DNA from 2 places in the Leucobacter sp. GX0328 genome. Region 2 is predicted to be linked to the other one. Evidence: predicted binding sites of a transcription regulator. Region 2 holds the regulator's gene; the other holds the start of a gene.
What was found. Region 2 encodes HrcA, which represses chaperone genes, less so after heat shock. Its sites were predicted from a motif close to TTNGCACTCGNNNNNNNCGAGTGCNAA; they were not measured.
Positions count from the first base shown of each region.

Region 1: the regulator HrcA is predicted to act here: its motif matches at 6,723-6,749, upstream of groES (co-chaperone GroES).

Region 1 is NZ_JBSGPC010000001.1:238,092-249,122, forward strand. Features, by position in the region: gene guaA (glutamine-hydrolyzing GMP synthase) at 1-1,002, opposite strand, end outside; gene ACUYTF_RS01030 (DUF3817 domain-containing protein) at 1,069-1,518, opposite strand; gene ACUYTF_RS01035 (SURF1 family cytochrome oxidase biogenesis protein) at 1,529-2,437, opposite strand; gene ACUYTF_RS01040 (GuaB3 family IMP dehydrogenase-related protein) at 2,440-3,561, opposite strand; gene guaB (IMP dehydrogenase) at 3,651-5,153, opposite strand; gene rarD (EamA family transporter RarD) at 5,286-6,185, opposite strand; gene groES (co-chaperone GroES) at 6,345-6,641, opposite strand; gene ACUYTF_RS01060 (DUF4190 domain-containing protein) at 6,896-7,351, shown strand; gene ACUYTF_RS01065 (THUMP-like domain-containing protein) at 7,370-8,602, shown strand; gene tsaD (tRNA (adenosine(37)-N6)-threonylcarbamoyltransferase complex transferase subunit TsaD) at 8,771-9,922, opposite strand; gene rimI (ribosomal protein S18-alanine N-acetyltransferase) at 9,919-10,395, opposite strand; gene tsaB (tRNA (adenosine(37)-N6)-threonylcarbamoyltransferase complex dimerization subunit type 1 TsaB) at 10,388-11,031, opposite strand, start outside.
Region 2 is NZ_JBSGPC010000004.1:56,022-67,052, forward strand. Features, by position in the region: gene ACUYTF_RS12665 (DUF5684 domain-containing protein) at 1-96, opposite strand, end outside; gene era (GTPase Era) at 116-1,033, opposite strand; gene ACUYTF_RS12675 (CNNM domain-containing protein) at 1,030-2,316, opposite strand; gene ybeY (rRNA maturation RNase YbeY) at 2,313-2,774, opposite strand; gene ACUYTF_RS12685 (PhoH family protein) at 2,771-3,760, opposite strand; gene ACUYTF_RS12690 (HIT domain-containing protein) at 3,750-4,100, opposite strand; gene ACUYTF_RS12695 (hypothetical protein) at 4,189-4,881, shown strand; gene ACUYTF_RS12700 (16S rRNA (uracil(1498)-N(3))-methyltransferase) at 4,906-5,661, opposite strand; gene dnaJ (molecular chaperone DnaJ) at 5,676-6,773, opposite strand; gene hrcA (heat-inducible transcriptional repressor HrcA) at 6,833-7,885, opposite strand; gene hemW (radical SAM family heme chaperone HemW) at 8,096-9,340, opposite strand; gene ACUYTF_RS12720 (DUF1990 family protein) at 9,342-10,145, opposite strand; gene lepA (translation elongation factor 4) at 10,142-11,031, opposite strand, start outside.

The DNA.
Region 1 (11,031 bases), on a different contig from region 2:
CTTCTCGCCCGACGCCTTCGCCTCGGCGACGAGATCGAGCTGCACCTTCTCGAAGGCGCGGATGAACTCGCGGCCGATGATCTTGCGCTTCTGCTCGGGGTCGGTGACGCCCTCGAGGTGACCGAGGAAGATGTCGGCCGCGTCGACGGTGATGAGCTTCACGCCGGTCGAGGCGACGTAGTCGCGTTCGACCTGCTCGCGCTCGCCCTTGCGCAGCAGTCCGTGATCGACGAAGACCGCCGTGAGCTGGTCGCCGATGGCCTCGTGCACGAGCGCCGTCGAGACTGCCGAGTCGACGCCGCCCGACAGGGCCGAGATGACGCGGGCGTCGCCGACCTGCTCGCGGATGCGCTCGATCTGATCGGCGATCACGTTGCCCGCATTCCAGTCGGCGGGGATCTCGGCGATGCGGTGGAGGAAGTTCTCGAGCACGCGCTGGCCGTGCTCCGAGTGCTTCACCTCGGGGTGCCATTGCACGCCGTAGAGCCCCCGCTCCGGCGAACCGAATGCCGCGACCGGGGTGACGTCGGTCTTCGCGTAGACCTCGAAGCCCTCGGGAGCCTGCTGCACGGCATCGCCGTGGCTCATCCACACGCTCTGCGCCTCGGGCTGACCGCCGAGGAGGGCGCCGCCGTCGCCGAGCAGCTGAGCGTCGGTCGCGCCGTACTCGCTGTCACCGGTCTTCGCGACGGTGCCGCCGAGAGTGTGCGCCATGACCTGGAAGCCGTAGCAGATGCCGAGCATCGGTACGCCGAGGTCGAAGATAGCCGGGTCGAACTGGGGGGCGCCCTCGGCGTAGACCGAGGAGGGCCCGCCCGACATGACGATGCCGAGCGGCTGCTTCTCGGCGATCTCCGCCGCGGTGATCGTGTGGGGTACGAGCTCGGAGTACACGCCGGCCTCGCGCACTCGGCGTGCGATCAGCTGCGCGTACTGCGCCCCGAAATCCACCACGAGAACGGGACGGTGCCCGGATTCGGTCTGTTGTGCCTGCGTCGCCATAGTCTGTGCGGTCGGCCTTTCGGAATAACGCGGCATGAACCGCGGCGGGTGACGTATGGGAGAAGTTTACCGCGCCGCGGGCGCGGCCTCGCGCTCGGCGAGGAAGCCGTCGACCTCGCGCACGATGCGCGCTTCGAGGAAGAACGACATCAGCGGCACGACGCCGCCGAGCGCGATGAGGATGAAGCGCCAGAAGTTCCAGCGCATCGGGCTCCAGAGCAGGAAGTCGGAGACGAGGTAGATGACGTAGAACCAGCCGTGCGCGATCAGGATCGCGCGGAACAGATCGAAGCCCTGCGGAGCGAACTCGCTCTCGAGCCCCTCCTGCGCGATGGGCGTGAAATGCGCGAAGCCGTCGGGTGTGAAGAGGTAGAGCTGCACGCCGAAGGCGTACTTCATGACCATCACCGCGCAGAGCAGCAGGAGCATCACACCGGTCACCACCGAGGTGACCTTGTAGAAGCTCAACGCTTTGCGGATGCGAGGATAATCGGCGGGCTTGGGCTGCAGCTGCATGATCCCTATTCTATTCGGCGCTGTCTGATCGTTCAGCGAGTGCATTTCGCTCTGCAGCCGCAGCTTCTTCGGCGACGAGCAGTTTCATCTCGTGCTCCTTCTCCCAGGCGTCGCGCACGAGGCGGCACCAGAGGAAGACGGCGAAACCTGCGAAGACGACCCACTCGATGGCGTAGAAGACGTTCAGCCAGTTGACGGCCTCGGGCGCCTCGGGCGCGACCGAGTCGATCGGGTCGAGGGCGACCGATTCGATCAGCTGCGCGGTGTCGCCCTCGGGGTGCAGCACGAGGTACCCGGCGTACGCGCCGCTGTCGAAGCCGTTCCAGAGGTTCACGAGGTAGGCCGGCACCATCGATTTGATGAGCGACGGGTCCTCGCCGGCATCGGGCACCACCGGCCCCTCCGTCGGCATGAACCGCCCCTCGATCGCCAGCTCGGGCTCGAGCGCCCCGCCTGTGGCGAGTTCGTCGATCGCGCTTCGGGCCTGTGCGGCGCTGGGCGCCCACCCGATCGCGACCGCGAGGTGGCGCGTCTCGCCCGCCGCATCGGCCGGGGTGACGAGGTGCCCCACGACCCAGGCGCCGCGCTGCCCCGCGTTGTCTCGCGGGGCGACGACCTGCAGGTCGTCCGAGCGGATCGTGCCCGCGGTCGTGACGACGGCGCCGGCGGCCGCCTCGGTCACTGCGACCCCGGGCTCAGCGAGCTCTTCGAGGGGGCGCGGCGTCTCGTACTCGACGCTGTCGAAGGCGTCGGTGCGGATCGCGTTGTCGAGCTGCCACCGGCCGAGCCAGGCGAACCCCGCGGCGACCGCCAGCGCGAGTGCGAGCGCGGCGATCCACCGCGGCCGCGTCGCGACGCGCGCGATCGTGGGGTCGCCGAGGTACTCGGGCTTACGGGAAGCGGGCTCGGTACTCGTCACTGTCACCGTTCGGCGTAGACGATGCCGACGCGCTGGAACTCCTTCAGCTCGGAGTACCCGGTCGTCGCCATCGCGCGGCGCAGCGCGCCCACGAGGTTCGCATCGCCGTCTGCGGTGTGGGCCGGGCCGTTGATGACCTCGGCGAGCGGCGCCACCGGCGCGACCTGCAGGCGCTTGCCGCGCGGCAGATCCTCGTGGTGGGCCTCCTGGCCCCAGTGCCAGCCGCGCCCCGGAGCGTCAGACGCCTTGGCGAGCGCCGTGCCGAGCATGACGGCGTCGGCACCGCAGGCGATCGCCTTGATGAGGTCGCCGGAGCTGCCGAGACCGCCGTCGGCGATGACGTGCACGTAGCGGCCGCCCGACTCGTCGAGATAGTCGGAGCGCGCGCCCGCCACATCGGCGATCGCGCTGGCCATCGGTGCGCGGATGCCGAGCGTCGCGCGGGTCGTCGACGATGCGCCGCCGCCGAAACCGACGAGCACGCCCGCAGCGCCCGTGCGCATGAGGTGCAGCGCCGACTGGTAGGTCGCCGCCCCGCCGACGATGACGGGCACGTCGAGCTCGTAGATGAACTGCTTCAGGTTGAGCGGCTCGCGCCCCTCGACCGACACGTGCTCTGCAGAGACGGTGTTGCCGCGGATGACGAACAGATCGACGCCGGCGTTCACCACGGTCTCGGTGAACTGCGCGGTGCGGTGGGGCGAGAGCGCCCCGGCCACCGTGACGCCGGCTTCGCGGATCTCGCCGAGCCGCGCGGTGATGAGCTCGGCGCGGATCGGCGCGGCGTACATCTCGCGCATGCGCTTGACCGCGGCGACTTCATCGGTGATCGTCGAGAGCTCTTCGAGCAGCGCCTCGGGGTTCTCGTGCCGGGTCCACAGGCCTTCGAGGTTCAGCACGCCGAGACCGCCGAGACGGCCGAGCTCGATCGCCGTCGCGGGCGACATCACCGAATCCATCGGGGCGCCGAGCACCGGCAGCCCGAAATGGAACGCGTCGATCGACCAGGAGGTCGATACCAGCTCGGGGTCGCGGGTGCGACGGGTCGGCACGATGCCGATCTCATCGAAGGTGTACACGCGGCGGGCGCGTTTGCCCCGCCCGATCTCGATCTCGTTGCTCACCCTGCCAGTCTATCCGCTCGCTCCTGACAGACGGCGGAAGGGGGCGGAGCAGTTCAAGCCGCTCCGCCCCCTTCCGGGAAGTGCCGTATCTAGCGCCGGTAGTTGGGCGCCTCGACGACCATCTGCACGTCGTGGGGGTGCGATTCCTTGAGCCCGGCGGAGGTGATGCGCACGAACTCGCCGCGCTCCTTGAGCTCGTCGATGGAGCGCGAACCGACGTAGAACATCGACTGGCGCAACCCGCCGACCATCTGGTGCACCACCGTGCCGACCGAGCCGCGGTAGGCGACCTGGCCCTCGATGCCCTCGGCGATGAGCTTCTCATCGCTCGGCACGTCGGCCTGGAAGTAGCGATCCTTCGAGTATGAGGTGCGCTCGCCGCGCGTCTGGAGGGCGCCCAGCGACCCCATGCCGCGGTAGTTCTTGTACTGCTTGCCGCCGAGCAGCACGAGCTCGCCCGGGCTCTCGTCGGTGCCCGCGAGGAGCGACCCCATCATCACCGAGGATGCGCCGGCGACGAGGGCCTTCGCCACGTCGCCCGAGTACTGCAGACCGCCGTCGGCGATCACCGGAACGCCCGCCGGCGTCGCCGCCTTGGCCGCCTCGTAGACCGCGGTCACCTGCGGCACGCCGACGCCGGCGATGACGCGGGTGGTGCAGATCGAGCCGGGGCCGACGCCGACCTTGACCGCGTCGGCCCCGGCCTCGACGAGCGCCTTCGAACCGGCATAGGTCGCGACGTTGCCGCCGATGACGTCGACACGCGCGAATGCGGGGTCGGCCTTGATCTTCGCGATGATCTCGAGCACGCCGCGGCTGTCGCCGTTGGCGGTGTCGACGATGATGACGTCGACGCCCGCGTCGACGAGGGCGCCCGCGCGCTTCCACGCGTCACCGAAGAAGCCGACCGCGGCACCGACGAGCAGGCGCCCCGCATCGTCCTTCGCCGAGTTCGGGTACTCCTCCTCCTTGTCGAAGTCCTTGACCGTGATGAGACCGGTGAGCTTGCCCGCGTCATCGACGAGGGGCAGCTTCTCGATCTTGTGCTTGCTGAAGATCGCCGCGGCGTCGGCGCGCGAGATGCCGGTCGGCGCAGTGATGAGCGGCATGCGCGTCATAGCGTCCTCGACACGCACGTTCGCGCGATCCCTGGGGGCGATGAACCGCATGTCGCGGTTGGTGATGATGCCGAGCAGCGTGCCGTTCTGGTCGACGACGGGCAGACCCGATACGCGGTACTCGCCGCAGAGCGCGTCGACCTCGGCGACCGTCGCGTCGATCGTGGTGGTGACGGGGTTCGTGATCATGCCCGCTTCGCTGCGCTTGACCCGGTCGACCATCTCGGCCTGATCCTGGATCGACAGGTTGCGGTGCAGGATGCCCATGCCGCCCTGGCGCGCGAGCGCAACGGCCATGCGGGTCTCGGTCACGGTGTCCATCGCCGCCGAGATGAGCGGGATGCCGAGGCGGATGCGTTTGGTGAGCTGGGTCGACGTATCCGCCTCGCTCGGAATGACGTCCGTGTGCGCGGGGAGCAGCAGCACGTCATCATAAGTCAGACCGGTGAACGCGAAGGGGTCACGCTGTTCCATAAAACCTCATCTATGTTGTGGCTGGGCCTGGGGGCGCGGGGTCGACTGATGCGGGCGGCCGCCGTACCACTATTCAGTGTAAGGGATCGCGGCGGGTGCGGCCTCGGAACGGCTGCGCCTCGGGCGAACGCCCTATTCCCGGAAGACCGCGGCCTGCCGCCGCCCCGTTCTGACCATGTCGAACACGAGGATCGCGAGCGCGCACCAGACGCCGAGGAAGCCGGCCCAGCGCCCGAAGGTCATCTCCTCGTGCAGCACGAAGTAGCCGTAGAGGAAGTTGATGATCGGGGTGAGGAACTGGATGAAGCCGAGCGTCGACAGGGGCAGCCGCCTGGCGGCCTCGCCGAAGAGCACGAGCGGGATCGCGGTCATCACGCCGCTCAGCATCAGCAGCACCGTGATGCCGGTGCCGTGCGAGAGGCCGGTGAGCCCCGCGAAGACGCCGACCAGCACGAGCTGGACGACTGCGATCGGCGCGGAGGCGAGGGTCTCGATCATGAGGCCGGTGATGCCGTCGACCTCGCCCGTGCGTTTGCGCAGCAGCCCGTACATGCCGAACGAGAACGCGAGGCCGAGCGCGATCCAGGGGAACGAGCCGTAGGCGATCGCCGAGACGAGCACGCTCACCGCCGCGATCGCGACCGCGGTCCACTGCAGGCGGCTGAGGCGCTCCTTCAGGAAGATGACGCCGAGCACGATCGTGAAGAGCGGGTTGATGAAGTAGCCGAGCGCGGTCTCGATGACGTGGCCGGTGATGACGCCGATGATGAAGATCTGCCAGTTGGCGTAGAGCATGAGCGAAGACAGCGCGAACCAGCCGAACTGCTTCGGGGTGCGCAGGATCGCCCGGACGAGGCGCCATCTGCGCAGCACGGTCACCGCGACGATGCAGACGGCGAAGGTGGTGGCGACCCGCCACGGCACCACCTCGAGCGGGTTCACGACCGCGATGAGGGTGAAGTAGAAGGGGAAGGCGCCCCAGAAGGCGTACGCCCCGATGCCGAAGGCCAGGCCGGTGCGTGTGCTGCTCATCCGCACCAGTCTAGGGCGCGGGCGGGGATGGATCGCGCACCGGGAACGCTTCCGCGAACCCGCCTGCGAACGCGCAGGAGCCCGCCGGGATGATCCCGACGGGCTCCTGCTGATGCCCGGGCGCGGTGCGCGCCCTCAGGGCGAGTGCTCGGTGAGCGCTCAGCGCTCGATGACCGCGAGGATGTCGCGGCTCGAGAGCACGAGGTAGTCCTGGCCGCCGGCCTTGACCTCGGTGCCGCCGAACTTCGAGTAGATCACGATGTCGCCGACGGCAACGTCGACGGGGATGCGGGTGCCGCTGTCCGAGACGCGGCCGGGGCCGACTGCGACGACCTCGCCCTCCTGGGGCTTCTCCTTCGCACTGTCCGGGATCACGAGACCCGAAGCGGTGGTCTGCTCCGCCTCGACCTGCTTGATGACGATACGATCTTCGAGCGGCTTGATGGCTACCGACACGGTTGACCTCTTTCTGATGACAAGGTGACTCTCGCGCCCCACCACTTCGGTCGGGCTCTGCAGCAAAGTCTATGGCCGTCGCTGGCACTCTCGCAAGGTGAGTGCCAATGATTCGGCCGGGGATCGCGCTCAGCGAACGGCCGCCGCCGCCCTGCGGCCGCCCGCCTCGAGAACGGCGGCGCGAAACGGCGGTGTGGAATAATCGACGGCGACGCCTGAGCGCGCCTGCTCGGCCGACCGGAATCGAGGAAACCATGACGACCCCCGACACCCCGCAGCCCACGTCCGCACAGCCCACGGTCCCGCTGCCCGACATGCAGCTCCCCTCGGCGCAGTTCCCCGAGGCCGTCGTCGCGGGCTCGGAACCCGCCCCCTACGTCGCCCCGCTCCCCGCGCCGCCCGCCACCGCTCCTGCCGGCGCCACGACGCTCGCCGCGACCAATGCCTTCGCGCTCGTCTCCATCGTGCTCGCCTTCCTGTCGCCGATCGCCGCGATCGTCTTCGGGCACATGGCCCTCAGCCAGATCAAGCGCAACGGCGACGCCGGCCGCGGCCTCGCCCTCACCGGCACCATCATCGGCTACGCCTCGCTCGCCATGGTCGCGCTGTTCTTCATCTTCTACATCGGCTTCATCTTCATCATGCTCGGCACGATGGGCGCCGCCATCTCGGGCATGGAAGGCGCCTGGGACGATTCCTACGCATACTGACCCGCCCCGCACCCGAGCATGACGCGCGCAGACGGCCCCGACGGGCCGCCCGGCTGGCGGGCCCTGCTCGCCCCGGACGGCGCGGAACGCCTCCGGGGCGTCGAGGCCGAGATCGCGGGCGGCAGCGACCCCTCCGCCGTCGGCGCCGCACTGCGGCGCGCGGGAGCAGAACCCGACGAGGTCTCGGCACTGCTCACGCAGGCCGACCTGCGGCGCCGCGCGCGGGCGAAGTTCGGCGCACTCGCCTCGCGGCTGCTCTTCACGCCCGCGGGGCTCGAACAGGCGACCCGCGCGCCGATCGCGGCGCTGCATGCGGCTCGCTTCGCGCGCGCGGGTTGCGCATCGGTCGCCGACCTGGGCTGCGGCATCGGAGCCGAGTCGCTCGCGATCGCAGGCGCGGGTCTCACTCCCGCCCCGGTCGAGCTCGACCCGTTCACGGCACGACTGGCGGCGCACAACCTGCGGGCGGTCGGCTGCGACGCCGAGGTGCGGGTGGGCGACGCGGAGGCGCTGCCGCTCGCGCACGGCGTCGACGGCGCCTTCCTCGACCCCGCCCGACGCACGGCCGGGCATCGGGATACGAGACGCCTCGCTTCGCACGGGGACTACTCCCCCTCGCTCGGCTTCGCCTTCTCGCACGGCGACCGGATGCCGACCGGGGTGAAGCTCGGCCCGGGGCTCGACCGCGACCTCATCCCCGAGAACGCCGAGGCGCAGTGGGTGTCGAGCGACGGGCAGCTCGTCGAGATGGGGCTGTGGTTCGGCGCCGCCGCGCGACCCGGCATCGGTCGCGCGGCGCTCGTGCACCGCTCGGGCCGCGATGGCGATGACCACGTGCACGAGCTCACCGCTTCGGCCGACACTCCCGATGCCGAGGCGCGCGGCCTCGGCGAGTTCCTCTACGAGCCCGACGGCGCCGTCATCCGCGCGCGCCTCATCGGGCTGCTCGCCGAGCAGCTGGGGGCGGGCATGGTCAGCGCGCGCATCGCCTATCTCACGGGCGACGAGCTCGTCCCGACGCCGTTCGCCGCCGCCTTTCGCGTGCTCGAGCGGCTGCCGGCGAAGGAGAAGCAGCTGCGCAAGGCGCTCGCCGCGCGCGAAATCGGTCGCCTGGAGATCAAGAAGCGGGGCGCCGACGTCGACCCTGCGCAGCTGCGGTCGCGTCTGAAGCTGCAGGGATCGCGGAGCGCGACGCTGTTCCTCACCCGCGAGGGCGAGCGCCACGTCGCGCTCCTCGCCGAGCGCTGCTGACGGACACCTGCGCCCGAACTTCGGCTCTCACCCGTATTTCGGATGAGAACCGGGGATGCGATCCGAAATACGGGTGAGAGCCGAAGTTCGGGCGGGGTAAACAGCCGGCAGGGCGGGCAGGCGGCAGGGCGGGCAGCCTGCAGTCGACGAGTCGAGCAGGCGACGGGTCTAGGCGACCTGGATCTCGGTGACCGGCAGCGTCGAGTCGGCGCCGAAGCCGAGCGATGACGGCGCGTGGCCGGCCGCCACGAGCTGCGCGCCGAGCGATGCGATCATCGCCCCGTTGTCGGTGCACAGCGACAGCGGCGGCACGCGCAGCTCGACGCCCGCGGCGGCGCAGCGCTCCGCGGCGACCTCGCGCAGGCGCGCATTCGCGACGACGCCCCCGCCGAGCAGCAGCCGCGGTACGCCGAGGTCGGCGCACGCGGCGAGCGCCTTCGTGAGCAGCACGTCGACGACGGCCTCTCTGAAGCTCGCGGCGACATCGGCGACGGGCACTTCGAGCCCCTCGGCCTCGCGCTTCTCCACCCAGCGGGCGACCGAGGTCTTGAGCCCCGAGAACGAGAAGTTGTAGCGGTTCTTCGCCATATCCTTCGGCAGCGTCAGGCCGCGGGGGAAGCGGATCGCCGTCGGATTGCCGTCTGCGGCGGCGCGGTCGATCTGGGGGCCGCCGGGGTAGGGCAGCCCGAGCAGGCGGGCGACCTTGTCGAAGGCCTCGCCGGCGGCATCGTCGATCGTCTCGCCGAGCATCTCGACGTCGCCCGTGAGGTCGCGCACGACGAGCAGCGACGTATGGCCGCCCGACACGAGCAGCGCGACCGTCGGCAGTTCGAGCTCGCCGATGTCGCCGACGGCGGGGCGCAGCCCCTCGCTCTGCAGCAGGTCGGCGCCGACGTGGCCGACGAGGTGGTTCACGGCGTAGAGGGGCAGCCCGCGCGCGACCGCGAGCGCCTTCGCGGCGGAGACGCCCACCATGAGCGCGCCGGCGAGGCCGGGGCCGCAGGTCACCGCGACGGCGTCGATCTCGTCGAGCGTCACGCCGGCGTCTGCGAGCGCGCGGTCGATGGTCGGGGTCATCGCTTCGAGGTGCGCACGCGCGGCGACCTCGGGCACGACGCCGCCGAATCGTGCATGCTCCTCCATCGACGACGCGATCGCATTGGCGAGCAGCGTGCGGCCGCGCACGATACCAACGCCGGTCTCGTCGCAGCTGGTCTCGATGCCGAGCACGAGCGGCTCGACGCTCGTGCCATAAGCACTGCCGAGCGGCTCGACACTCGTGCCATGAGCGCTCCCGAGAGGCTCGCGGTTCGGGCTCATCGCCGGTCCTCCAGATTCAGCCGCATGACCACGGCGTCGACGTCGTCGGGTTGATAGTAGCGGGGGCGCACGCCGATCTCCGCGAAGCCGAGCGAGGCGTAGAGGCCCCGGGCGGGCGGGTTGTCGGCGCGCACTTCGAGAAACACCTGGCGGGTGCCCCGTCGGTCGGCCTCGTCGAGCAGTTCATCCATGAGGCGTCTGCCGTGGCCCGCACCGCGCACGGCGGGTGCGAGCGCGATGGTCTGGATGTCGCCGTCGTCGCCTACCGCGAGAAGGCCGGCGTAGCCCTGCACGGCCCCGGCTTCATCGACGAGCACGATATAGCGGCGGAAGTCGCCCGTGAGCTCCGAGCGCAGCGCGCCCTCGCTCCAGGCCTCGCCGCCGAACACGGCGCGTTCGATCGCGAGGATCGCGTCGAGATCCGATTCTTCGGCCGAGCGGATCGAGAGCTCGCCCGCCACCGCATCAAGCACTCGGAATGACCTTCTTCGGCCCCGACGACACGAGCACGTCGGGCTGGCGGATGTACAGGGCGCGGTCGGATTCGAAGGCGAGGCCGGCGGCCAGGCGACGGGCGGCGAGGCGCACGAGCCCGCTCGCCGGAATGCGCTCGGGCCAGATCTCGCCTACGACCGGGGCATGGTCGGTGCGGGCGACGAGTCGCGGCCCGTCGCTGCGCACGGGGATGCCCGCCCAGTCGACGCCCGAGTAGTCGGTGACGAATAGTTCGCGCCGCCGGGCATCCTGCACGACGCGCACGCCGGCTTCGGCGCCCCGCAGGTGATCGAGCGCGACGGCCTCGTGTCCCTGCAACGGCAGGAGCGGCACGGCGCGCGACTGCGCGAAGACGTGCGCGGCGGCGATGCCGACGCGGAGCCCGGTGAACGGGCCGGGCCCGATACCTGCGACGACGCCGGTCACCCGCTCGGGCGCGACGCCCGAGCGGTCGAAGACCTCGGCGAGCAGCGGGCCGATGAGCTCGGCGTGGCCGCGGGGGTCGTCGCTCGAGACCTCGGTGATGCGCCCGTCGGCGCCGAGCGCGATGCTCGTGCCGATGGCCGTGTCGATCGCGAGCAGCACCTGCCCGCCGAGCTCGGGCGCCGCGATAT
Region 2 (11,031 bases):
GGCGACGATGACGTACCAGGCGATCGCGAAGATGCCGTAATTCTGGGAGAGCGCGGTGATCTGGGCCTGATCGGTGATGTCGACGAGTGCGTGCATGGCTCGAATTCTAGTCGGTTCAGAAGCCGAGCCGGCCGAGCGCCTTCGGGTCCCGCTGCCATTCCTTGAGCACCTTCACACGCAGTGAGAGGTAGACCCGGCGGCCGAGCAGCGCTTCGATCTCGCGGCGCGCATTCTTGCCGATCTCGCGGAGCCTCGACCCGCCGGCTCCGATGACGATGCCCTTCTGGCTGTCGCGTTCGACGTAGATCGACGCGTAGATCTCGAGAAGACCGGGCCCATCGTCCTCCGGCTCGCGCTCTTCGCGGTCGTCGACGGTCGCGGCGAGCGAGTGCGGCAGCTCTTCGCGGGCGCCTTCGAGGGCCGCTTCGCGGATGAGCTCGGCGATGCGGTCGTCCTCGCTCTCCTCGGTGGACTCGCTGTCGACGTAGAGCGGAGGCGATTCGGGCATGAGGTCGAGCAGCACGTCGCTCAGCACGTCGAGCTGCTCGTTGGCGACCGAGGAGACCGGTACGACCGCATCCCATTCGCGCAGTTCTCCGAGACGCGTGAGCTGGTCGATGATCTCGGTCTTCGACGCCCGGTCGACCTTCGTGAGGATGGCGACCTTCTTGGCGCGCGGGAAGTCGTTCAGGCGATCGTTGATGAAGCGGTCGCCGGGGCCGAGCTTCTCGTTCGCGGGCACGCAGAAGCCGATGACGTCGACGTCTCCGAGGGTCGACTCGACGAGCGCGTTCAGACGTTCGCCGAGCAGGGTGCGGGGGCGGTGGATGCCCGGCGTGTCGACGATGACGAGCTGGCCGTTCGGGCGATGCGCGATGCCGCGAATCGCCCGCCGCGTCGTCTGCGGCTTCGGGCTGGTGATGGCGATCTTCTCGCCGACGAGCGCGTTGGTGAGCGTCGATTTGCCGACGTTGGGGCGTCCGACGAAGGAGGCGAAGCCGGCCCGGTACCCCTCGGGTGTCTGCGCGTTCATTCCTGTTCCTCCTCGGTCCCGACGAATCGGGCTTCCACTGACATGAGTCGTCGATTGCGCCGCAGCGTCTCCGCGGCGATGAGTTCGATACCCGCGACCACGACGCGGTCCCCCGTTTCGGGCAGCCTGCCGAGGTGCTTCGCGACGATACCGCCGACCGAATCGACCTCGTCGTCCTCGAGCTCGATGTCGAAGAGCTCTCCGAGCCGCTCGACCGAGAGGCGGGCGCTCACGAGCAGCGACCCGTCGGCCTGCAGTTCGACCTCCGCGACCTCTCGGTCGTGCTCATCCGAGATGTCGCCGAGCAGCTCCTCGATGAGATCCTCGAGGGTGACCAGGCCCGATATCCCGCCGTACTCGTCGACCACGATCGCGAGGTGGGTCGCTTCGCGCTGCATCTGCCGCAGCAGTTCGTCGGCGCGCTGCAGCTCGGGGGCGAACATCGCGGGCTTCATGATGCGGGTGACGAGGGCCGTCTCGGCCTCCTCGGGCCGCCTGAACAGGAAGCCGCTGGCGTCGCGCAGGTGGACGATGCCGGCGATCTCGTCGATGTCGCCGTCGAAGACCGGCATGCGCGAGTGGCGCGAGGCGAGCAGCTGCTCGAGCGCTTCGCGCACGCTCGCCTCGTTCGATACCGCGATCATGTCGATGCGCGGCACCATCACCTCGCGCACGAGGGTATCGCCGAATTCGACGAGCGAGTGGATGTATTCGCGGTCGTCATCCTCGAGCACGGCGTGCTCGGCGGCCTGGTCGACCATGGACAGCAGCTGCTGCTCGTCGCGGATGCGCCCCGAGGAGCCGGCCCGCCCCGGGGTGACGCGATCGCCGAGGCGGATCAGCCCGGTCGCGATCGGCCCGAGGATGATGCGCAGACCGCGCACGAGCCGCGCGGTCGTGCGGATGAAGGCGTCGGCGTGATGCGTGCCGACCGTGCGCGGGCTCGACCCGACGAGCACGAAGGTGGCGGCGGTCATGACGAGGCCGGCGACGATCAGCGTGAGCCAGATGCGGTCGAGCGAGTATGCGAGCACGAGCGTGATGAGCACGGCGGAGAGCGTTTCGGTGAACACGCGTACGAAGCCGATGGTGTTCAGATGCGCGCGTTCGTCGTCGGCGATCGCCTGGATCGCGCGCCCGGTCTGGGTGCCCTCTTCCGCGAGGGCGAGCAGATCGGCCTTCGAGCGCACGCCGAGGGCCGCGTCCGTCGCTGCGAGCAGCCCGCCGAACGAGAGCAGCAGCACCGCGGCCGCCAGCAGCAGTGCGGCGAGGCCGGGGCTCACCGGGAGCGCTCGCGCATGGCGAAGGAGAGCAGCAGATCGCGCTGCAGGCCGAACATCTCCGCCTCTTCATCGGGCGTCGCGTGGTCGAAGCCGAGCAGGTGCAGCATGCCGTGCGTGAGCAGCACCGAGATCTCCTGCTGCAGGTCGTGACCGGCGGCCTCGGCCTGCATCTCGGCGACCTGGGGGCAGATCACGACGTCGCCGAGCAGCCCGGCCGGGGTCTTCGCGTCGACGCGCCCGGGGCGCAGCTCGTCCATCGGGAAGCTGAGCACGTCGGTCGGGCCCGGCTCGTCCATCCATTGGACGTGCAGCCGTTCGATCGAGGCTTCGTCGACGAGCAGCACGCCGAGCTCGGTGTCGGGGTGCACGTGCAGCGATTCGAGCACGAAGGCGCTGAGCCGCTGCAGGCGCGTCTCCTCGACCTCGATGGCCGACTCGTTGTTGATCTCGACACTCATGAGGCGTCGTCCTTTCGCTGCTGTATGCGCTCCTCGTAGGCAGTGTACGCATCGACGATGCGCCCGACGAGACTGTGCCGCACGATGTCGTCGGCGGTGAGGGACGCGAAGTGCATGTCTTCGACATCGTGCAGAATGCGGCTCGCGACGCTCAGCCCGCTCGAGCGCAGTGGCAGGTCGGCCTGCGTGCTGTCGCCGGTGATGACCATCTTCGAGCCGTAGCCGAGGCGGGTGAGGAACATCTTCATCTGCTCGGGTGTGGTGTTCTGCGCTTCGTCGAGGATGATGAACGCCTCGTTGAGGGTACGGCCGCGCATGTAGGCGAGCGGCGCGACCTCGATCGTGCCGTTCGCGAGGAGCCGGGGCACGAGCTCCGGGTCCATCATCGAGCCGACCGCGTCGAAGAGCGGTCGCAGATAGGGGTCGATCTTGTCCTCGAGGCTGCCGGGCAGGTAGCCGAGGCGCTCCCCCGCTTCGACGGCGGGGCGGGTCAGGATGATCTTCGCGACCTCGCGCTGCTGCAGCGCCTGAACGGCCTTGGCCATCGCGAGGTAGGTCTTGCCGGTGCCCGCCGGGCCCGTGCCGAAGACGATGGTGTTCTCGTCGATCGCATCGACGTAGGCGCGCTGGCCGGCGGTCTGGGCCCGCACGGACTGGCCCCGCACGGAGAGGATCGGCTCGCCGAGCGCGCGCCCCGCAGCGGCCCCTGCCCCGTTCTGCACCATCTTCGTGACGGCCTGCACATCGGTGCGCGAGACCGCGCCGCTGAGTCGGGCGACCTCGAGCACCTCGGCGACGACCTGCTCGGCCCGGCGCACGGCCTCGATCGGCCCGCGCAGCGACAGTACCTCGTCGCGCGCATGGAAGGACACATCGGGGTGCTGCGCCTCGAGATCGGCGATGAGCTGATCCCTGTGGCCGAGGAAGGCCGCGAGATCGACCCCGGTGAGCCGTACCGTGCGCTGCAGTTCCGGTTCAGGAGCCAACGAGCGAGCTCTCCCCGAATGCGCCGGCGAGCACGTGGGCGTGGACGTGGAAGACGGTCTGGCCGGCGCTCGCGCCGTTGTTGAAGATGAGCCGGAACTCGCCGTTGGCGCGTTCGGTCGCGATCTGCTGGGCCACCGCGATCATCTCTGCGAGGGTCTCGGGAGAGCCGGCCGCGAGCTCGGTCACGTTCGCGTACTCGGTCGACTTCGGCACGACGAGCACGTGCAGCGGCGCCTGGGGGGCGATATCGGGGAATGCGATGACGCGGTCGGTCTCGGCGATGATCTCGACCGGGATCTCGCCCGAGACGATCTTGCCGAACACGGTTTCTTCTGCCATGCGCTCAAGTCTACAGCGAGGTCCGCCGCGGCGTTCCGGGCCCCAGGGGTCGACGGGCCCGCATTCCGCGTTCTGGCAGAATGAAGCGGTGACCGAAACCTCGACCGAGCGGAGCGGCGGGCCCCCGTCGCGCCGACGTCTCCGACGGACTGCGCTCGGGCTCCCCGCAGTGGCGGTGCTCGGGGCGCTGCTCGTCGGCGTCGGTCTGCCGCTCGCGAACCCGCTCTTCCCCGCGAGCGAGGTGTCGTCGTGCACGATCGGCAAGAAGCTGATCCGCGAGCGCCGGGTGATCGTGCCGAAGCAGGTCAGCGACTGCGGCCGGTTCGTCTCGCGCCAGCGGGTCGCCTGCTCGAGCGACCCGGGCACCGAGGTGCCGCTCATCGCGGGGGTCACCTACGATCTCGTGGTGCGCGGCCCCAGGCTGGGCCGGCTGACGTCGCCGACCATCGCCTCGGCCACGGTATCGGAGGTGCAGAAGTACCCTCGGACCGCTGCCGGAGCCGACCTGGAGAATTCGTGGAGCGGGGCCGCGCACGCCCTCATGGAAGAGTTCTCGGTCGAAGCGCTGCGCGCCTTCGACTACGAGCAGCCGCCCTACGATGCGGAGTGCGAGGTCGGTCGCAGCGTCATGACGACGAAGGGCATCCAGTTCGTCGACGCCGAACGGGCGGCTGAACTGCTCGCGCCGCCGCCCGGCACTGCGCCGCGCGCACCGCTGCTGCCGTGCAGGGGCTTCCCGTGCACCGACCCGTTCGACGACCTGCCGCCGCAAGCGCCTTGAGGCGCGGCGTCGCCGCCGAGGGCTCTACCAGCGGCCGAGCGCCGTAGCCAGCACCGCGAGGGCGGCGGGGCCCGCCGACGAGGTGCGCAACACCGTATCGCCGAGCACGAGCGTACGCGCACCGGCGGCCTCCAGGGCATCGAGTTCGGCGTCGGCGAAGCCGCCCTCCGGGCCGACCACGAGCACGATCTCGTGCGCGGCGCGCGCCGCGCCGCCGTTCGCCCACTCGGAGAGTCGAGCGCCGCTGCGCGGATGCAGCGCGATGACCTCGGTGCCCGCGGCACCGGCGAGGGTGCAGAGCTCCGGCAGACCTACGGGCCGGTCGATGCCCGGAATGCGGGCGCGGAGCGACTGCTTCGAGGCCTCGCGGGCGATGCGCGCCCACTTCGCGACGCCCTTATCGGCCTTCTCGGCCCCCCACCGCGACACGGAGCGCGAAGCCTCCCACGGCACGATCGCGTCGACGCCGAACTCGGTGGCCTGCTCGACGGCCCGCTCGTCGCGGTCGCCCTTCGCGAGCGCCTGCACGAGCACCACGCGCTGCGCGGGCGCGGGCGCGGCGTGCCCCGTGTCGAGACGCACCGAGAAGCGGTCCCGCTCCAGCGTCACCACCTCGCCCGAGCCGATCGCACCGGAGCCGTTGCCCACCGAGATCCGCTCTCCGAGGCGCAGGCGCGAGACCTTCACGGCGTGACGCGCTTCGTCGCCGACGACCTCGACGGTCGCGCCGGCGCCGAAGGCACTGTCGTCGAGGTCTTCGCGGTAGTAGAGGTTGGCCATCTCGCGCTCGCCTCCTAGCGGAAGAAGCGGTCCCTGATCTTGCCGAAGAAGCTCTGGTGGAACTCGCCGAGATGCGGCGCGTCGTCCTTCCGGAGCGCGGCGAGCTGCCGCACCAGATCCTGCTCCCGCTTCGAGAGCTTCGTCGGAGTCGCGACCTGCACCGCGATCTTGAGGTCACCGCGGTTCGTCGTGCGCAGCCCCTGGATGCCGCGCCCGCGCACCGTGATGATGTCGCCCGATTGCACCCCGGCCTCGATTTCAACGGGGATCTCCCCGTCGAGGCCCTCGAGCTTCGACTGCACGCCGAGGATGGCGTCGGTCATCGACACCTGCATGGTGCACAGCAGGTCGTCGCCGTCGCGGCTGAAGATGTCGTGGTGGGTGACCCGGAACTCGATGAAGAGGTCGCCGTTCGGGCCGCCGCCCGGGCCGACCTCGCCGCCGCCGCGCATCTGGAGGCGGGTGCCCGTGTCGATGCCGGAGGGGATGTCGACCGGGATCGTGCGCCGTTCGCGCACGCGGCCCTTGCCGCCGCAGGTGATGCACGGATGCTCGATGACGGTGCCGTAGCCCTGGCAGCTGCCGCAGGGGTGCATCGTCACGACGTTGCCGAACAGCGAGCGCACCTGGCGCTGCACCTGTCCCTGGCCGCCGCAGACGTCGCAGGTGACGGGGTGCGTGCCGGGCTGGCAGCAGCTGCCCTGGCACGTGTCGCACAGCACGGCCGTGTTGACGGTGATGTCGCGCTGCGAGCCGAAGATGACCTCGTCGAGCGCGACGTCGACGCGGATCATGGCGTCGTCGCCGCGTTCGGAGCGGGAGCGCGGGCCTCGCTGGCCCCCGCCGAAGCCGCCCCCGCCGAAGAACGTCTCGAAGATGTCGCCGAAGCCGCCCATGCCGCCGTTCGCGTCGCCGCCGACGTCGTAGCGCTGGCGCTGCTCGGGATCGCTCAGCACGTCGTAGGCGTGGGTGACCGCCTTGAAGCGCTCGGACGCCTCCTCGCTCGGGTTCACGTCGGGGTGCAGCTCGCGCGCGAGACGGCGGTACGCCTTCTTGATCTCTTCGGGGGTCGCCTCACGAGAGACTCCCAGCGTTTCGTAGTGATCGGCCACGTTCTCGCTCCTCAGCAGATGGTGTCGTGTTCAAGCGGCGCGCTGCCCGCGCGCCGAGGTCAATGGTCTTCGTCGAGCAGACGGTTCAGGTATCGTGCGACCGCGCGCACCGCGGCCATGTTCCCCGCGTAGTCCATGCGCAGCGGGCCGAGCACTCCGAGTCGCGACGACGATGCGCCGTCGCTCTCGTAGCTCGACGCGATCACGGAGGTCGCCTGCAGCCCGTACGGGGCGTTCTCGCGGCCGATCGAGGCCGAGACCTCGCGCTCGTCCTGCACGAGCTCGCCGAAGAGCCGCAGCAGGGTGACCTGCTCTTCGATCGCCTCGAGCACGGTGTGCAGGGATCCCGAGAACTCCTCGGGCCGGGAGAGGTTCGCGGCGCCCGAGATGACGATCTTCTCGCTCCGGTTCGCCTGCAGCTGCGCGCTCACGAGCTCGAGCAGCAGCCTGACGAGGTCGGTCTCCTGCGGATGCGCCCATTCGGCGATCGTGTCGCCGAGCGCGGAGAGCGCTGCGATGCCGGCGTCGACGTCGGCGCCGACGATGGCGTCGGCCAGCCGGTCGCGCAGCCCGTGCACCCAGGTCTCGGTCACGAACGATGCCGGCAGACGGGTCATCTGCTGCTCGACGACGCCGCTGCCGAGGATGAGTACCGAGAGCACCCGGTCCTGGCCGAGGACGACCAGGTCGATGTGCCGGATGGTCGTACGGCGCAGCGAGGGGTACTGCACCACCGCGACCTGGTTCGTGAGCTGCGCGAGCAGCCGCACCGAGCGCACCATGGCATCGTCGAGATCGCTCGATTCGCCGAGGAACCGTGTGATGGCTGCGCGCTGCGCCGTTGTGAGCGGACGGATCTTCGCGAGCGTGTCGACGTACAGCCGATACCCCTTGTCCGTGGGGACGCGCCCCGACGAGGTGTGCGTCTGGGCGATCAGCTCGTCCTCCTCGAGCAGCGCCATGTCGTTGCGGATGGTGGCCGCCGACACGCCGAAGCTGTGCCGGTCGACGATGGCCTTCGACCCGACGGGCTCGCTCGACGCGATGTAGTCGCCCACGATCGCGTGCAGCACGGCGAGACTGCGTTCGGAGACGTTGCGTTCACCGCTCATGCGCATCCTCTCCCATCGGTCGACCCTCTGCGGGGTGAAGTCCTCGGCCGCGCCCGGCCCGTCGCACTCGGGTGCATTTGGCACTCGCCATGACTGAGTGCCAGTCTAACGCACGAGGAGTTCGCGGCCGATCCCGGCGGTCGGCGTTCGCGCTCCGCTGATTCCGCGGGAACCCGTCGGTGCCGAACCCGCTACGCGGCCCGCCCGCGATCAACCCGCGAGCAAGCGGTGCACGACGGTATCGGCGAGCAGCCGACCGCGCAGCGTCGGAACGATCCTCCCGCCCGCGGTGCCGTCGGCGGCGATCGCGGCGCGACCGTCGATGAGACCCTCGGCGATGAGCCCCGGCACGGCCCGCCGCTCGTCTGCATCGAGTACCGCGATCGGCAGGCCGTCGGCGATGCGGGTCTCGAGGAGGATGCGCTCCTCGCGCCGGGCCTCGTCGCTCAGCACCTCTCGGGCGTGCGCGGGCGAGACGCCGGCGTGCATGCGCTGCGCGTACGCCGCCGGGTGCTTCACGTTCCACCACCGGGTGCCGCCGACGTGGCTGTGCGAACCGGGGCCGGCGGCCCACCAGTCCTCGCCCGTCCAGTACGAGAGGTTGTGCCGAGACCGGGTCTCGGGGCTGCGCGACCAGTTGCTGATCTCGTACCACGAGAACCCGGCGGCGGCGAAGCGCCCGTCGGCCAGCTCGTACATCTCCGCGTGCAGATCGTCGTCGGGTTCGGGCACCTCGCCGCGGCGGATCTGGGCCGCGAGCTTCGTGCCGCGCTCGACGATCAGCGCGTAGGCGGAGATGTGGTCGGGCTCGGTCGCGAGGGCCGCATCGATCGACCGTTCCCAATCGGCGAGGCTCTCCCCCGGCGTACCGTAGATGAGATCGACGCTCACCTGCAGCCCGGCCGCTTTCGCCCAGCTCGTCACGAGCGGGATGCGCTCGGGCGTGTGCGTGCGGTCGAGCGTGGCGAGCACGTGCGGCACCGCGGACTGCATGCCGAAGCTCACCCGCGTGAAACCGGCGTCGGCGAGGGCCGCGAGGTATTCCGCGTCGACGGAGTCGGGGTTGGCCTCGGTGGTCACTTCGGCGCCCGGTGCGAGCCCCCACTCGTCGCGGATGCCCGCGAGCATGGAGACGAGGTCGGTCGCCGGGAGGAGCGTCGGCGTTCCGCCGCCGAAGAAGACGGTGCTGACGGGGCGCTCGACCACGCCGGAACGGCGCAGCACGTCGGCGCCGAACGCGAGCTCGCCGCGCACTTCGCCCGCGTAGTCGTCGCGGCTCGTGCCGGCGAGCTCGGTCGCGGTGTAGGTGTTGAAGTCGCAGTACCCGCACCGTACGCGGCAGTAGGGCACGTGCACGTAGACCCCGAACGCGCGTTCGGCCGAACCGACGGCGGCGCTCGCGGGGAGCAGACCGGTCTCGGGAGCCGGGTCGCCCTCGGGCAGAGCCGACGGCACGCTACTCGCCCGTCGCGCTCTCGTGCGAATCGACGGGCTCCGCGGCGGCCTCCGAATGGTCCGACGTCTCCGCGGGCTGCGCAGTCGCCTCGGGCTCCGCGGCGGCCTCCGCTCGCGCCGTGCCCGTCGAGGCGCCCGCGGTCACGGTCGCGGCGGCGCCCGGCGCCAGCGCGCCGATCTGCAGTTTGACGGCGTCGATGGCCGCGCGCAGGTCGGCGCGCGCCTTGAGGCCCAGCAGGCCGTTCTTGGCCGGGGTCAGGAAGCCGCGGGCCACGGCCCAGACGGTGTCGTCGTCGCGGCGCTCCACGACGAAGCGCTGCTCGCCGATCGCGCCGAGCTCATCGCCGGTGCCCCAGGCGAATCCGACGCGGCGCTCCTCGTCGACGGTGTAGACGATGAGCACGCGCCGCGCGATCCCGCCCTGCAGCGCGATATCCGCGCTCGTACCCGCATTCAGATAGGGCTCGCCGTCGGGCCCGAAGGTGTCCTCGCGGGGCGCGGCCGCCTGCGCGACGCCGTGCTCGTCGAACTCGACGCCTTCGTACTCGTCATCGGGTCCGCGCTCGACGACCTCGACCGTCATGCCGGCGCCGCGCTGCGCGCCCCAGGTCATGAGCAGGCTCGACGCCGAGAGGAAGCGCTCCTCGCCGCTGCCGAGCCGCTGCTCCTCCTCGTAGGGCGTGCTGCCCTCGGGCGGGAAGCGGAGCAGATCGGGGTCGCGGGTCGCGCCGATCGAAGCGTACGCGGCCGGCATGCCGACATGACTGCTGCGCCGCCCGCCGTGGTCCCGGTTCGAGCTCGTCATTTCTTCGACCCCTCCTTGCCCTCCACATCTCCGGACAGCGCGGCGATGAACGCCTCCTGGGGCACCTCGACGCGGCCGACCATTTTCATGCGCTTCTTGCCCTCCTTCTGCTTCTCGAGCAGCTTGCGCTTGCGGCTGATATCGCCGCCGTAGCACTTGGCGAGCACATCCTTGCGGATGGCGCGGATGTTCTCTCGCGCGATGATGCGCGAGCCGATCGCGGCCTGGATCGGCACCTCGAACTGCTGCCTCGGGATCAGCTTGCGCAGGCGCTCGGTCATCATGGTGCCGTAGTGGTACGCGTTGTCCTTGTGGACGATCGCGCTGAACGCATCGACCTTGTCGCCCTGCAGCAGGATGTCGACCTTGACGAGATCGGCCTCCTGCTCGCCCATCGGCTCGTAGTCGAGCGAGGCGTAGCCCTGCGTGCGGCTCTTCAGGTGGTCGAAGAAGTCGAAGACGATCTCGCCGAGCGGCACGGCGTAGCGCAGCTCGACCCGCTCGCCCAGGTACTCCATGCCGAGCAGGCTGCCGCGGCGGCTCTGGCAGAGCTCCATGATCGTGCCGACGTAGTCCTTCGGGGCGAGGATCGCGACGCGCACCATCGGCTCGCGCACCGAGGCGATCTTGCCTTCGGGGTACTCGGACGGGTTCGTCACCGTCACCTCGGTGCCGTCCTCCGCAGTCACCTCGTAGACGACGCTCGGAGCGGTCGCGATGAGGTCGAGGTCGAACTCGCGGCGCAGGCGCTCGGAGATGATCTCGAGGTGCAGGAGGCCGAGGAAGCCGCAGCGGAAGCCGAAGCCGAGCGCCACGGAGGTCTCGGGCTCGTACTGCAGGGCCGCGTCTTCGAGCTTCAGCTTGTCGAGGGCCTCGCGCAGCGCCG